Regions from separate parts of the Methylophaga sp. F-2 genome, predicted to be linked through region 3. Evidence: riboswitches for the same ligand, from Rfam matches in the RefSeq annotation. Region 3 holds a riboswitch; each other region holds the start of a gene.
What was found. A riboswitch is a leader RNA that binds a small molecule or an ion and turns the genes downstream of it on or off. The one in region 3 is predicted to bind cyclic di-GMP.

Region 1 (4,013 bases), on a different contig from region 3:
GAAAATGCAGTTTTTTTGATGTACGTATACACCCCTGCACCAAATAACCCCAAGCCAACCGGAGTGGACATCTCAAGTATGAATTTAGTCATCGATTGTTTGCTTATTGCTAGCCATGTTCATGATAATAGGGTTATCTGAACTGTTGAAAAAAATCAGTTAGGGACAAAACGATATGATCGTCAGTCAGTTTATGGCGAACGGTGAAATGAGAAACCCGCTCATACCCACTATGTTGGAACAAATGCACTTGGAGGCGAGAAAGTAAATGGGGGCTCTTGGTTATGAACAGGCATTTCGCCGTTACAAAGCAAAACTGAAAAATGTAAATTGGTCTGTCTGTGCCGAAACACCTGAAGGTGAGCTCGTCATAAGCTGCTGGCAGCATCGTCTGAAGATGCCCGAACGAAATGGAAAGTGGGTATACACAGATTACTTATCGAGATGGTCAGGAAACGGTAATAGTGAATTGGCGGAAAAGCTCGTCAAAGCCTTTCGAGATACTCAACCTATCAAATTGATTATTGCTGTTCCGAAAAACGGTGACGAAATAAAGAAGGTTGAAAGCGGTATCGATGGCAGCAAGATCAAAAAAGATTTCTTTGTTCGACCAGAAGTGATGGGACAGATTATAGAGTTTGATGGTGAGAACTTTGTCATTGAGTTCCAAAAATCAGTTTGAATAAGCCGGAAGTTAACCGGCGCTAATGTCACAAACTCAATAAAATCATGGGATTGCCTTGCGGTAGAAGGCAACATCGATATTGCTCTGGAGGATTTAGGAGGGGGACGCTCTATCCTGCTGAGCTACGGGGACATTGGGCAGGCATTATAACAGCGATAAGCCTGAAGCCTAAAACTCAATATTGTTTCTGAGTCATCATCACTAAAACGCGATACGCCACTGGTCAAATTAGTCTGGATTATGTGTTTTAGCTCAACGTGATTTTAAACAGACAAAAAAGCCGTCACTCTATGACGGCTTTAAACGTTTGAAATACTGAAATTAATTAGACAGCTAGTTTTGCTTTACGGCGTAAGCCCATAAAACCCAGTAGTGCAGGTGCAAACAGCAAGACAGCTGGTGGTAAAGGAACCGCAGAAACTTCGAAAGAAGTAAAGCGAACTTCACCCAGGATGTTAGTATTTATCGATTGTCCTCTGTCATCCCAAGTTATGTAAGCTAAATCGTCTGCTCCAACCCAGCTTATGCCATTAGCCAACCAAGTTTGTGTGCTAATGACAATATCGCCAGTATCAAACAGGTCAGATAATGTGTATGAGTTATAAGCAGAGCTCCAGTTAAATACGGAAAACTCTCCGAAAGACAATACGCCGTCGTTATTCAGATCTTCTCCCACAAAATTCCCAGAAAACGTAAATTCACCACCGTCATAAGTCGGCCATCCTGCATCAAAATTAGCTTTAACAACAGTCGCAGCAGAAGCTGTCAGAGATAACGTCAATAAACCCAGGCTTAATAGCATCCACACTATTTTTTTCATAAAAATCTCCATTTCATGCAGCCCAGCCCTGATGCCACTAATGCACAGCTGTAGGTTTTCCGTCCCTGACTCACATCAGGTTTGGCGATAATATGTTGAACAAAATTAATAAATTAAAGTTAACTTGCTATGGCGAGTAACAGATGAACACTTATATTCTGTTGTTAACAGGTTACTTAAATTGAATTAGAAAAAAAATCATCCTTAAGTATGATTTTTTTAAAAATTGACTTTAAATTCATAGTAAAAATTGAGTCAAAAAAATGTTCAAAGAGAATATTAACTCACGTCAACATATCTCTAATTAAGTTCAGATTAAGTAAGACTATGTGGAGTTAGGCAAGATATGTTCGATAACCAGCTTGTCATGGCCGGACAATCAGGGACAAAAAAGCCAGTATATATTGATTGATTATGCAGCTTGTTTGGCTTTACGGCGAAGTCCCATAAAACCAAGCAAAGCCGGAGCAAACATAAATGCAGCCGCTGGAATAGGCACTTCCGACACAGGCGCGATGCCTGCGGCACCTACGGTGAAGCCATGCCAGCCTTCACTTGTATGAGTAAAACTGAACGAGTCAAATAACCCTTCAAGAATAATCACTCCATGTAGCTCGGCAAAATTAGAGGTAGTAAATCCAGTACCGTCAGAATACAGGGTGGGTGATCCCGAACCGTACTTCCCTAAACCAGTACTATCAAATTTAATTTTTGTATCACCAAAATCAACATTATTTGCGTTCCAGCTGACAAGGGCAATGTAAGGATTCAGCACTGTTTCTGAAAATTTTATTTCTACTGTACCATCGGTACTCAAACCGATAATTTCACGTGATGATGGAAGATTGCTAACCGTCCCCTTGGTGTAGGCATTACCCCACCAATTATCTGTCGCTCCCGATTCTATGAAATAAGCATCAGAACTTGAGCTAAAACCAACACTGACATTGTCACTACCAAACGCCATGGTTCCAGATGCAGTTTTTTGACTTGTTTTTGTCCAGTCTGTCCAGCCAATATTTGCAGCATGAGCCGATATCGTTAACATCGATGCTGACAGAGCAAGGGTTGTTGCAAAAAATTTTTTATACATGTCCCATATCCCAATAATTTTGCAACCCAGCCCTGTCAAGACTTCAATATACAGCTGTAGGCTTTCCGTCCCTGACTCACATCAGGTTTGGCGTTAATGTGTTGAACACGATGAAATAATAATATAACTATTTAATTTCGCAACAGGTAACCACCAACAATCAGTTGCGCACTATTAACTCGCCTTAATTAATTAAAAATTACATTGTACTTTGGTACTAATTTATTAAAAAAAGACATTCCATTTTTCCTCAACACAATGCTTATAGAGGAAAATTCGATACGTTTTCAGCATAAGTGAAAAATAACTTAATCCTCACTCGGAAGAACACAATTTACCCATATCCACCCACCGTGTTTGAAATGCAAAAGTCAGTACCCCCCATTAAGATCATTAACTTACCAGTAACGTGATAGACATCATGCTTTCGTATAAAAGCAGTTAACTTTTACTTTTCACTGCCGATATAAGATGCATACAATTAAATTGCACACTATTTGCAAAGAGGCGAAAAAAAGACATGTTTGGTAAAACAAAGCAGTTAATCACCGAGAATGCGGTATTAAAAAACGAACTCACTCCCTTGCTGGAGATTTTCACCGCAATGCAGTCATCACTCGCCATTATTGAGTTCACACCTGAAGGTATCATCACTGCAGTAAACGACAATTTTTCTCGGGTAACAGGTTATTCCTCTTCTGAACTGATAGGACAGCATCATCAACTGTTATGCGATAAATCCGAAGTTGAATCTTCCCGATATAAAGATTTTTGGAAGCATCTAAAGAACGGTGAGTATTTTTCAGGGGAAGTATTACGCAAGCATAAAAACGGCCATGATATATGGCTGGAAGCCAATTATTTCCCAATAAAAAATGGTGAAGGCCGTGTCGTTAAAATTTTTAAGATTGCTAACGATGTGACCGAACGTGTAGAACATTCTCGTAGTAATGATAGTTTGCTATCTGCAATCGATCGTTCAATGGCTATCATAGAGTTTGATATGGGAGGTCGTGTCACCAATGCCAATCAAAATTTTCTGAGCCTTATGGGATATAAGCTTGATGAAGTGAAAGGACAGCACCATAGAATTTTTTGTGACTCAGACTATGTAAAAAGTCCTGAATATGCCAAGTTCTGGGAACAATTGAATGAGGGACGTTTTATTGCAGACAATTTTAAACGGATAAATAAATATCAATCTGCTGTTTGGTTGGAAGCCACCTATAACCCTATATTCGATAGTAATGGCAAGCCCTATCGAGTCATTAAATTTGCCACTGACATTACTGAAAAAGTTCGCCGTTCCGAGGAAGAAAAAGCGGCCGCTAACACAGCCTATACAATATCACTGGAGACAGAAAAGTTATCCTCGACAGGTGAAGATATTATTTTTAAAACCATTGATAAACTTG
Region 2 (4,013 bases), on a different contig from region 3:
ATTCTGATTCTATCCGTATTGATATTGATAGGCATCAGGCCTTTCGGCAACAGACAAACAGCCTAACATTCAACACAAAAAAGCCCGCTAATGCGGGCTTTTTTCCATGTAAAAGTTAAGCATTTAAAGCCACTTGAACCAGGTTATCTGTAAACGTCGGCGCATGCCCCATATCAACAAACTCTGCCGAACTCACACAGTTAACTGTACCTTTATTTAACTGTCGCCAATAGCCTAATGTGGCCACCACAATACCTGGGCTGACATCATCGGTAATTTGTGCCAATGCCTCAAATTTACCTCTATCGTTAAAGACAGACACCACATCACCACTCTGGATATTTCTCATATCTGCATCCACAGGACTTATCATCACAAACTGTTCGCCCTGGCCTTTTATCTTGTTCTCCATATTGGCGTAACAAGAGTTCAGAAAGCCATGACTTTTAGGTGAAATGATATTTAAAGGATACTTTTCAGCCAACGCAGGATTGCTCTCATGCGTCTCTCTTGATGGGACATAATCAGGTAAGCTGTCTAAAGGTTCGCCTGGCTGGAAACCGTCATACATTTGCCTGAAAGGTCCAGCAACAAAATTTGTGGCTCCTTTTATTTCCAGCTCGCATTTACCACTGGGCGTGGGGAAATTTCCATTGCGGTGAGGAGCACGATCATCTTTGGTACCTACCTTTAATTTGGCAAAACCATGTTCGCGTAAATAAGCTAAATCGATACCATCACAAGCCGGTGATTCCCAGTCAACATAGTTCTCCAGACACTCGCTATCTGACCAGCTAAAGTTTTCTTCTTGGTAGCCCATTCTGGCTGCCAGACGTCTGAATATCTCATTATTGGGAATAGCTTCGCCCGGCGAATCAACACATTTTTCGTTATAGGTCAGATATAAGTGCCCCCATGACAGCACCATATCTTCCATCTCAGCCCCCATAGAAGCAGGCAGCACGATATCAGCATAAGAAGCCGTATCAGAAAGGAAATGTTCAGCCGACACCAGAAACAGATCTTCCCGCATCAAACCTTGAACAATCTTGTCAGTTTCTGCTGCTTGCGTGACAGGATTCGCATTCCAGCACATCATAGATTTAATCGGTGTATCAAGCCCCAACTCACCCGTTAGTGCTCGACCAAGTTGTATTGCATTCACCACTGGCGTGCCTTCCGGAATCAGATCTGGACGCGAGATGACATCAAATTTATAAGGATGCTCCCATACCGGGAACTGCAAAGCACCACCGCCAACATGCCGCCATGCACCGGTTAAAGCTGGCAAACAAGTAATAGCACGGATGGCCTGACCACCACCGTAGTTACGTTCAACTGCTACCCCAAGGCGAATTGCCGCAGGTTGGCTAGTGGCAAACTCACGGGCAAATTGACGGATATCATCCGCAGCTATGCCTGTGATAGTGGCAGCCCATTCGGGTGTTCTGGTCTTGGCTCTATCTGCCAAGGCATCAAAGCCAACGGTGTAGTTGTCGATGTAGTCCTGATCCTGTAAACCTTCTTCAATGATGACATGCATCATCGCCATCGCTAATGCACCATCGGTACCGGGTTTTGGTGCGATATGCCAGTCAGCCTCTTTAGCTGTTTTGGATTTATACGGATCAATCACCACCACTTTGGCACCATTTTTCTGTGCATCTTTCACGATATGCCAATGGTGAATATTGGTGCTAACCGAGTTACAGCCCCAGATAACGATGTATTTAGAATGAATAAAACTCTCGGGATCGACACCTGCCGTCGGCCCTACGGTCAATAACCAAGCGGTACAAGAACCTTCGCCACAAAACGTACGCTCACAGACGGTCGCCCCCATTTTGTTAAAGAAAGCATCGCCCCCGTTTAAGCCATGAACTAAGCCCTGATTCCCTAAATAGCTATAAGGCAAAATGGCATGCGGACCTTGCTCTGCAATAATCGCTTTCCAGCGGCTAGTGATTTCATCTAAAGCCTCATCCCAGCTAATTCGCTCAAACTGTCCACTGCCCTTAGGTCCTGTTCGTCGCATCGGATACAACAGACGATCCGGATGGTAGTGACGCTTTTCATAGTCTTTGAGTTTGACGCATAAGCCGCCACGCGTCATCGGATGTTCTTTATTGCCTTTGACTGAAGTTAATTGACCGTTTTCCACCTCATAGACCATCGAACAGGTATCCGGACAATCATGTGGACAGCCTCCATGATGCGTCGTTTTTAGTACGCTTGCCATATTGCTCTCTCCTCTCTGATATGTATTTTTTTATTATTATTTTCAGACTATACACCAGTTTAAAACGGGAAATATGCCCGTTAATTTACTCAAGATAATTGATAGAAATTTTATTTAAATCAATTACTCACTCTGACATTTTCTTGTAATAGAGCCTCTATACACTTAGCCGCGGATGAATAATTAACCACTTGAGCAATTGAGTGGTTTATCACTTTCATCCTTTTAATCAAAGCCAAACTCGTCGTGAGGCGGGGTCGGAAAGCTACAGGTCTTCCAAGTGAAGATGGCTGGGTTGCATTGCTTGTTTTTTCACTCTAAACATAAGGGAATTTTTATGAAAAAAGCGATGCTATTTGTCATAGCACTATTTTTCTCTGTTGCGGCTAATGCAGCAACACTTAACTTAACAAAAGGTGACTCAGCTTTCACCAACAATGCTAGTCAGGAAATTGATCTTGCTAGTGGTAGTACAGTATTAGCAAGTGGGACTACAGGTAATGGCGCATGGGAATCTTCGTTCAGTTTATTTACTAATGACGCAACACCAGTAGTTATTGAATGGTCATTTAATCCAGAGTCTAATCTTGATAATGCAACTATTGCATTTGGTGTTTTAGGTGGTGCTATTCAAAATTTCAACATTACTGGTGATTTCAGTTTCACAGCGATATTAACTGCAGGTCTGACATATGTGTTGGATATCTATGACGCAACGGGTAAAGCTTTAAATTACAGCCTATCAGTTTCAGCAGTACCTGTTCCTGCAGCACTTTTCTTATTCGCACCAGTTTTATTAGGTTTCTTAGGCTTTCGTAAAAAAGCGATTGCAGCCTAAACCCATCTTTAGAAAATCACCGTTCAATATTGGGGAGCTTCGGCTCCCTTTTTTTATGTATGATTCAATATTTCCTAGGAGAGTATCAGTTTGACTTCTCCACCATCACGCCATCGAGTAACCGCCTGAATGGATTATTTTGTTAGCTTGGGTTATCCCGGTCTCTTTATCTCAGCCTTTTTATCTGCAACACTACTGCCACTTAGCTCTGAATTGGTTCTGAGCACACTATTAATCAAAGGACTATCACCGAGTTTGCTCATCACCACAGCCACCGTGGCAAATGTGCTTGGCTCAATGCTGAATTATGCTTTAGGTTATTGGGCCAGTTCTGCAGTCATAAAAAAATGGTTACGGATATCAGAAAGCGATATTAGAAAAGCGGAAAACCGGTTTAAGAAATATGGCCTTATTTCCCTGTGTTTTGCCTGGTTGCCCATCATTGGTGATCCATTAACTGTTATGGCAGGTCTCATAAAAATACATCTAGGCTGGTTTGTCGTGTTAGTCACAGCAGGTAAGTTGATTCGCTATATTGTCATCAGTCAGGTAGCACTGTCACTAAATTAAAAAACCCCGTTTCAGAGACTGAAACAGGGTTTTAACTGGGTTACACTTTTATTCAATGATGATGTGGATGACCGATATCCTCACCTTCACTATTATAAAAACCGGATGGACCATGGTCGATATACCCCTGGTTAATCATCTTCGCAATAAATGGATCGGATTCACTATCACCAATATCGGCATAATCTGTTGTCTGATAATCATCACGCATTTTAAAGCTGGCATTAACAGCGCTTTCATCTTTAATCAGTTTCGTTAACTGCCATGTTTGAATGTGACTGTCAGCGGTATTTTTCCAGCTTTTCACTAATGATAAAGCAGGTAACCATTCAAGTTGGAGATGGCTATCACCTTCTGTTAACTGAT
Region 3 (4,013 bases):
GTCGGCCCCAGGCGCCCATGACAAAAGCATCGTTAACAGCCATGCACCAGATTTCATCGGCGCCAGCCGCTTTGATCTCATCTGCTAATCGGATAAAGCCAGGTAAGTGTTCTTCAGAGCAGAGTGGGGTGAATGCACCCGGAACACCGAAAAGAACAATGGTTTTTCCTTCAGTCAATGATTGAACATTCTGTGGTTGAGGGTTGACAGGGCAGCCACTGCTCGCCGAAAAATCAACACACTCAGAAAGTGTCGCTGCGGGAATTTTCTGTCCAACTTCGATTGTCATAATTGCTCCTTAATCCGTTATTTTTATTTACAGGGTGTCTAGCATAAGGCAATCGCTGACAGATAAAAACACTATGAAACATGCGGTTTTATGAGTTTGGAATTGTGCTGTCGAGTCGATATCATGGTGATCACTAAATTGAATTAAAGGGATATAAACACATGGCTGAAAAACAATTACGCTGGGGAATTTTAGGTGCTGCTCGTGTTAACGAAAAACTACTGCCCGCTATTGTTGAAGCAGCTAATGCGGAGCTGGTAGCTATTGCCAGTCGTCGTCCTGGGGCGGCGGCAGAAGTGTTGCAAAAACTGGCACCACAACAAACGTCGGTAGAAACGCTGGATGATCCGGAAGCATTACTTTCTCATCCAAATATTGATGCCATCTATCTACCGATGTCGAATGAAGAACATGCCGAGTGGGCACTCAAAGCCATCAATCATGGTAAACATGTGTTGATCGAAAAACCGATGGCGCTGACAGTAGCCGATATTGACGCCATTGAAGCCGCTGCAAAAGCAAATAATGTAACAGTCATGGAAGGCTTTATGTATATCTTCCATCCTCAGCATGAGTATGTAAGACAGTTAATTAATGACGGCAAGGTCGGTGACGTGCGTACGGTAAAAACGGCGTTTGCATTCCCGATGAAACCAGCGCGAATGTATCGTATTGATCGTGATATCAATGATGGTGGCGGTGCTATGTGGGATATTGGTCCTTATGCCATTCATACGGCAAGATTGTGGTTTGATAATGAGCCTGTCGCTGCCATGGCAATGGCTAAGCTTAATGACAGTGGTGCTGATGTTAGCTTAAGCGGGGTGTTTGATTTTGATGATGGTAAGTTTGCTCACTTTGAAATGAGCTTTGAACATGCCAGACGAAGTGAATATGAAATTATTGGTACCAAGGGTGGCATTAAATGTCACACCGTTTGGCAACCTGAAACTGAAGAAGCCACGATTAGCTGGTGGAATGATGAAGAAGAACAAACCGTATTAATACCAAAGGCTAATCATTTTAACCTGGAAATAGAACACTTCTCTGGTTGCATCTTAGAAGGGAAAGCCCCCAAACTGTCATTAGCTGATGCCAGATATAATTGTGCCGCAATTTGTGCTGCCATTGCCTCCGTTCGACAGTCAAAAAAAATCTACATTGATTGAGTCTATGAAGTAAATTGCAAATCCCTCACAGCACCATTTAGTTGAATAGTAAAAATTTTCAAACATAAACGAACATTTGTACATGCACTTTTAATTAAGGCCTAATTAATGGTAGGGTAAATTAACAACAATGTTTGTTGTTATATATAACTTGTTGTCTATGTACTTTCGTACAATCAATTCAACAGTTATCTCGACTCAACACATTCGTGATGGGTTGTTATAGCCAAACTTGTCGTGAGGCAAGGACGGAAAGTTACAGATCTTTAATCTTTACAAAGATGGCTGAGCTGCATTGCTTTGTAACAATCAAGGAGTACCAGATATGAAACAAGCGATGCTATTCACAATAGCTTTATTTGCTACAACATCAATTAACGCAGCTACACTAACTATTCAGCCTACAGGCTCAACTAATGCCACTCAGACAACGTCTGTAGATACGGGAACCACGGTATTGGGTAGTGGTACAGTTACTAGTGGTGACGAACCATGGAGTTCTACCTACGACGTTACTACAACGGATGATACATCTACCGTTATTGAGTGGTCATTTAACCCAGTAGCGGCACTCACTCAAGCTACTCTCTCGTTTGATAATGGTGTTGACCCTGTCCAAATATTTGATATTTCAGGCGATTTCAGGTTCACAGGTTTACTCTATGCTGGAACAGTTGCCTCTATTGACCTACTCAACGGCAATAGAAATGTATTCAAATATGATGTCTCACTTCAGTCCGTTTCTGAAGTGCCTGTTCCTGCTGCATTTTTTCTTCTAGCACCGGCCTTATTAGGCTTTATTGGCCTTCGTAGAAAAAGCGCACTTTAGTGTGGAAGGTCTGAACCATCTGATGGAAGACATTTCGATATCTAATTTAGATGTCGAATGTCAGCAAAAAGCCGTGGTTGATACTACGGCTTTTTTATTGTGTAAGCGATTTGAATCAAGACGAATGAGTTTGTAGAACTTTCATCTGGAATTCACAGTTACTACTATGTTTTCGTTCGCTGGCTTTAGCGGTAAAAAATATCAACTAAATTGGACAGACTTAAAATTCACAACCAGTTCACAGTTTTATTGTGATAATGTTCACGCGATCAGACAAATGCTGTGAGTTACGTCCCAGATTTAACTAATAGAGCTGGTAGTCTCCTACTGTGATTTGTACTATCGACTCGTCTGAAATGGTTCAGACGAACACATCATTAAAAGTCTTAATAATGTGATTTTTTAAAGCCAAACTCGTCGTGAGGCGGGGTCGGAAAGCCACGGGTCTCTGGTTTGATTGGAGATGGCTGGGTTGCATTGCTTCATATATTAAATAGGAATTTATTATGAAAAAAGCGATGCTATTTGTTGTAGCTCTTTTGTTTTCGGTCAGTGTTAATGCCGCTACGTTGTCTATGTCTACTGCTGGTTCTTCTTTTGACCAGGATGTCGATGTATCAAACGGTAGTGTAGTTTTAGGTGGTGGCACAGTAAGTGAAGGACCTGGTACATGGTTCTCACAGTTTGATGTTAGTACAGACGCTGATACAGCTGTTAAAGTTGAGTGGTCGTTTAATCCTACTAGTTCATTAGCAGGGGCCACATTAAGATTTAACAACGGTGTTGATGGTATTCAGTTGTTTAACATTACCGGTGACTTTAGTTTTACAGCAATGATTTACCAAGGGTACACAGCATGGGTTGACATCATTGATGCAACTAGAAATGTATTTAAATATGATGTTTCTGTGTCAGCTGTACCAGTACCTGCTGCATTGTTTTTATTCGCACCAGCCCTATTAGGTTTCTTGGGTCTGCGTAGAAAAACAGCAGTAGCTGCATAAAACTTGAAGTAAAAAATCAAGTTAACAATTGTTAGTTAGATTGAAAGGGGAACTTCGGTTCCCCTTTTTTATGGCTACTAAATATTTTCTTTTTAAAACAAGCTCATTTGCTTTGTTGGTTTATGAAATAAGTCGGTTCTCAGAACCGCTGGAGACTTGTTTAATGGGTATTTCTTGACCGCAACTTCGAATCGTTTTTTGATCATTTCTGCATATAGCCCCTGACCTTCAAGCCTGTAACCAAACCTTGGATCATTTGTTTTGCCATTTCTGGAGTCTTTAATACGATTTATGACATGCTCTGCCTTGTCAGGATAATGAGTATGTAGCCAATCATTAAAGAGGGGGCTGACCTCTCTTGGTAATCTAACGAAAATATAGTCTATATTTTCAGCCCCTGCTTGTGCCGAAGCATCAATAATATTTTCTAGTTCTGTATCAGTCAGAACAGGAATGACTGGGGCAATAAGCACAGATACAGGAATTCCATTTGCCTTCAATGTCTCAACTGTTTGCAGTCGACGTTGTGGACTGCTGGCGCGAGGTTCGAGTTTCCTGGCAAGTGTTTTATCCAGTGTTGTAATGGATAGATGAACATTTACCAATTGCTTCTCAGCGAGCTGTTTGAGTAAATCAACATCACGTTCTATCAATGAAGATTTAGTCACAATATTAACTGGATGACTGAACTCAATCATCACCTGAAGTAGTTCCCGAGTAAG
Region 4 (4,013 bases), 220 kb from region 3:
ACATTACGATACTTGCAGCGATAAATCTTACATAGTCAAAATACGGATAATATGTTTTAAGTTTGGGATTTGTTCTCATTTATAAGTTCTTTATACTGTAATGATATGGAAGATGTAACTCGTCTAATAGTATTTAGATAAACAATTAGATGATACAACAAGTGACCAGCCAGAAAAGATTCAATATTTTGATATCAATACTCTGACGTAATTACTGTATTATTGCCAGCAGAATCTGGAATTGGAAAGGAACAAATGGCTCAAGGCAGGATCAGACAATACGATGCAAAAATTAATGCGATATCACGCCTGATTGATAGTGGCATTATCCTGCTTACCTTTTTGGCCTTATTTGATATTTTTAAGGCGGGATGGGATGTCCTTTACATATGGAGCCTCTTATTCGCTATTTTATTGTTTAATTTCTTTGCCGAATCTCAAGATGCCTATCGTTCATGGCGAGGTACTGCATTGCGAGAAGAAGTCTCGGCAGTTATGTTTTCATGGTTTACCAGTGTTTTCATTCTAGTAATGATTGATATCTTTTTCATTCACTCTGGTAGTTATCTTGATAGCTTTGTTTTTTTATGGTTTTTATTGACGCCAATTGAATTAATTTCCTGGCATGCCATTGTAAGAACATCATTGGCAATCCTCCGTGCACGTGGTGTAAATACCAGAAACGTTGCTATCGTTGGTGAAACAACATTAGGTAAACGCCTGGAGCGTGCATTTAATGAAATGGACTGGTCAGGATTCAGATTGGTCGGTTATTACGATGACCGATCACAAAAACGTGTTGAAACAGAGCCTAACTTAGTCGTCACCAACAAAAACGTGGGTGACTTCAACCAGCTGATTGAAGACTGTAAAGCAGGCAAAGTGGATACGGTATACATTACCCTTGCTATGTCAGCCGAGCATAGAATACGGCATATAACTGAGCTATTGGCAGATAGCACGGCATCAGTATACTTAGTACCAGACTTGTTCACGTTCAATCTTCTCAATTCACGTTGGGTGGATTATCAGGGCATCACGGCTATTTCAGTTTATGAAACGCCCTTTGCTGGTATCGACAGTATATTGAAACGATTAGAGGATATTATTCTCAGTATTATTATCCTGGCAATTATCGCTATACCCATGTTAATTATTGCAGCTGGGGTGAAGTTCACATCTAAAGGTCCTGTATTTTTCAAACAGACACGTTATGGCGTGGATGGTGAAAAAATTAAAGTATGGAAATTCCGTACAATGACTGTCACGGAAGATGGTGAAAAGGTCACACAAGCTCAGAAGAATGACAGCCGAATTACCCCTTTTGGTGGTTTCCTGCGTAGAACGTCTCTTGACGAGCTTCCACAATTTTTTAATTCTCTGGGTGGGTCGATGTCCATCGTTGGTCCACGGCCACATGCTGTAGCACATAATGAGCAATATCGTGCACAGATTCAGGGATATATGCTGAGACATAAAGTTAAACCGGGCATTACCGGATTAGCACAAATTAATGGTTTTAGAGGGGAAACAGATACGTTGGATAAAATGCAGGGACGTGTGCATTATGATCTCAAATATATTCAGAACTGGTCGCTATTACTAGATCTTGAGATTATTTTTTTAACACTGTTCAAAGGGTTTGTCGGTAAAAACGCCTACTAATTGTCTGTTTAGTTTTAATTAGTAATGTTACTTACTAAATATACTTGTTACTTACCTTGAGACACAGTATCATATCCATACTGTTAAGGTATCGGTGTAAAGCATATACACTAGATAATACTAGTTATCTTAAATATCTTAATAGCAATCAGAACAATAGACATCAACGGTGATGGCTTTGTAGCAAGATCATAATATGGTCTTACACAATGTCGGCGTGTTTGATGTTGTGTAATTAAAGCCAAACTCGCTGTGAGGCGGGGTCGGAAAGCCACAGATCTTTAAATCTACATTTAAAGATGGCTGGGTTGCATTGCTTGTTTTTTCGAATTCTTATGCATAAGGAAATTATTATGAAAAAAGCGATGCTATTTATCGTAGCTTTATTGTTTTCAGTAAGTGTTAACGCAGCGACGTTATCTCTGACTGAAGCTGGTTCAACTATCGCAAGTCAAAGTGCTGATGTTACCTCTGGGTCTGTTGTGTTAGGTAGTGGTACTGTTTCTTCAAAAAGTACTTGGAGTTCAGCATTTTCACTCACAACTGATACAGATACACCTGTTGTAATCGCATGGTCATTTAACCCTGCAATTAAAGGTGCAACATTAGTTTTTGGTACATTGGGTGACACTGTGTCATATGCAATTACTGAAGACTTCAGCTTCACAGCTATGTTGACAGCAGGTACTAGCTACATCCTGAGTATCATTGATGCGACATCAGGCGTAGTTAAATATGACGTTTCAGTATCTGCAGTACCTGTTCCAGCTGCATTATTCTTGTTTGCCCCTGCTTTATTAGGCTTTTTGGGTCTGCGTAGAAAAACAGCTGTTGCAGCATAAAAACAATGTTTTTGATAAAAAAGGGAGCTTAGGCTCCCTTTTTTATATCCATTAGCGAATTGATTTTAAATTCCAATAGCAAAATTGTACCAAGGTACAATAGACACGGGTGGACAATGCTCCATATCATTCACTCATCTGAAAAAGTCAGATAGGTGATTATCATATCTTATGGATATGGTAATTTAACAAAAGCCAAACTCGTCGTGAGGCGGGGTCGGAAAGCCACAGATCTTTAATTTAAAGATGGCTGGGTTGCATTGCTTGTTTTTTCAACTTATGCATAAGGAAGTTTATTATGAAAAAGGCGATGCTATTTTTAGTAGCTCTCATGTTTTCGGTTGGTGTCAATGCTGCAACATTGACTCTTACTGGTATCGGATCAAGTGGCGCAACACAATCTGTTGATGTAAATAACAACAGTACTGTACTCGCTGGTGGTACTGTAGGTGAGGTTGGTAACTGGTATTCACAATTTGATCTTACCTCTGATACAGCTACCAACGTGAAAATTGAATGGTCTTTCAATCCATTCACAGCTTTAACAGGCGCAACAGTAAAATTCGGAGAAATCACCGGCCCTAACGGCAGTTACTTACCAGGTGCACAAACCTTTGTTATCACTGGTGATTTTAGTTTCACTGCATTTTTAGCTGCGAACGTTTTCTACGGTTTAGATATTATTGATGCTGCATCTAACATTTTGAAATATGATGTATCAGTATCTGCTGTACCAGTACCAGCCGCATTATTCTTGTTTGCTCCGGCCTTATTAGGTTTCTTAGGGCTTAGAAGAAAATCAGCAGTTGCTGCATAAGAACTAAGATTTAAGTTAACAGTAACTTAACTGTTACAAATTGAAAGGGAGCAAAAGCTCCCTTTTTTTTTGAAAAATAGAGTGTTAATATCAATTTTGAATGTTAATTATAGATAAGGATTTTCCCTCATGCTTAAGCGCTTCCTTGTACTTTTTGTTGCACTTTTTTCTCTATTTTCTTCAACGACGTTTGCTGCAGAACGCTATTTATTGAATTCAGGCGACGTCTTAGACATTTCAGTATGGAATGAAGAGTCTTTGCAAAAACAAGTAACGGTCCTGCCTGATGGAGTTATCACCTTTCCTTTAGCAGGCGAAGTTGTCGCTAAAGAAAAAACGGTGGCAGAAGTTGAAGAAGAATTAACTAAAAAACTCAGTGAATACCTGGCAGATCCGGTTGTTACGGTCTCTGTCACAAATGTTGAAGGTAATAGAGTTCATATTTTAGGGAAAGTACTCAACCCAGGCTCTTTTGTGATGAATCAACCGTTAGACGCCATGCAAGCGCTAAGTTTAGCCGGTGGTTTATCGCCTTATGCAGAAGAAAACAACATTATCGTGCTTCGCAGAGATGGGGCTAAGCAACAAGTCTTACCCGTGAAATATGCAGAGATAAAAAAAGGCAAAGCACTAAATACCAACATTACATTGGAAAGTGGCGACGTTATTATCGTACCTTAAGCAAAATA

Region 1: another riboswitch for cyclic di-GMP. It lies ahead of AC13DA_RS00975 (hypothetical protein); the one in region 3 lies ahead of AC13DA_RS07145 (hypothetical protein).
Region 2: another riboswitch for cyclic di-GMP. It lies ahead of AC13DA_RS12750 (hypothetical protein); the one in region 3 lies ahead of AC13DA_RS07145 (hypothetical protein).
Region 4: another riboswitch for cyclic di-GMP. It lies ahead of AC13DA_RS08115 (hypothetical protein); the one in region 3 lies ahead of AC13DA_RS07145 (hypothetical protein).

The regions. Positions count from the first base shown of each region.
Region 1 is NZ_JBSXOF010000010.1:29,261-33,273, reverse strand. It holds gene AC13DA_RS00985 (hypothetical protein) at 269-682, shown strand; gene AC13DA_RS00980 (hypothetical protein) at 1,011-1,505, opposite strand; cyclic di-GMP riboswitch class I at 1,519-1,601, opposite strand; gene AC13DA_RS00975 (hypothetical protein) at 1,918-2,598, opposite strand; cyclic di-GMP riboswitch class I at 2,616-2,700, opposite strand; gene AC13DA_RS00970 (methyl-accepting chemotaxis protein) at 3,119-4,013, shown strand, end outside.
Region 2 is NZ_JBSXOF010000019.1:721,369-725,381, forward strand. It holds gene AC13DA_RS12740 (cytochrome c/FTR1 family iron permease) at 1-66, shown strand, start outside; gene AC13DA_RS12745 (molybdopterin-containing oxidoreductase family protein) at 116-2,239, opposite strand; cyclic di-GMP riboswitch class I at 2,464-2,542, shown strand; gene AC13DA_RS12750 (hypothetical protein) at 2,577-3,077, shown strand; gene AC13DA_RS12755 (YqaA family protein) at 3,207-3,647, shown strand; gene AC13DA_RS12760 (hypothetical protein) at 3,700-4,013, opposite strand, start outside.
Region 3 is NZ_JBSXOF010000018.1:13,720-17,732, reverse strand. It holds gene AC13DA_RS07160 (peroxiredoxin) at 1-289, opposite strand, end outside; gene AC13DA_RS07155 (Gfo/Idh/MocA family protein) at 451-1,458, shown strand; cyclic di-GMP riboswitch class I at 1,674-1,756, shown strand; gene AC13DA_RS07150 (hypothetical protein) at 1,784-2,287, shown strand; cyclic di-GMP riboswitch class I at 2,685-2,767, shown strand; gene AC13DA_RS07145 (hypothetical protein) at 2,794-3,291, shown strand; gene AC13DA_RS07140 (PA0069 family radical SAM protein) at 3,384-4,013, opposite strand, start outside.
Region 4 is NZ_JBSXOF010000018.1:229,109-233,121, reverse strand. It holds gene AC13DA_RS08125 (acyltransferase family protein) at 1-79, opposite strand, end outside; gene AC13DA_RS08120 (undecaprenyl-phosphate glucose phosphotransferase) at 256-1,665, shown strand; cyclic di-GMP riboswitch class I at 1,896-1,981, shown strand; gene AC13DA_RS08115 (hypothetical protein) at 2,019-2,507, shown strand; cyclic di-GMP riboswitch class I at 2,692-2,770, shown strand; gene AC13DA_RS08110 (hypothetical protein) at 2,806-3,324, shown strand; gene AC13DA_RS08105 (polysaccharide biosynthesis/export family protein) at 3,454-4,005, shown strand.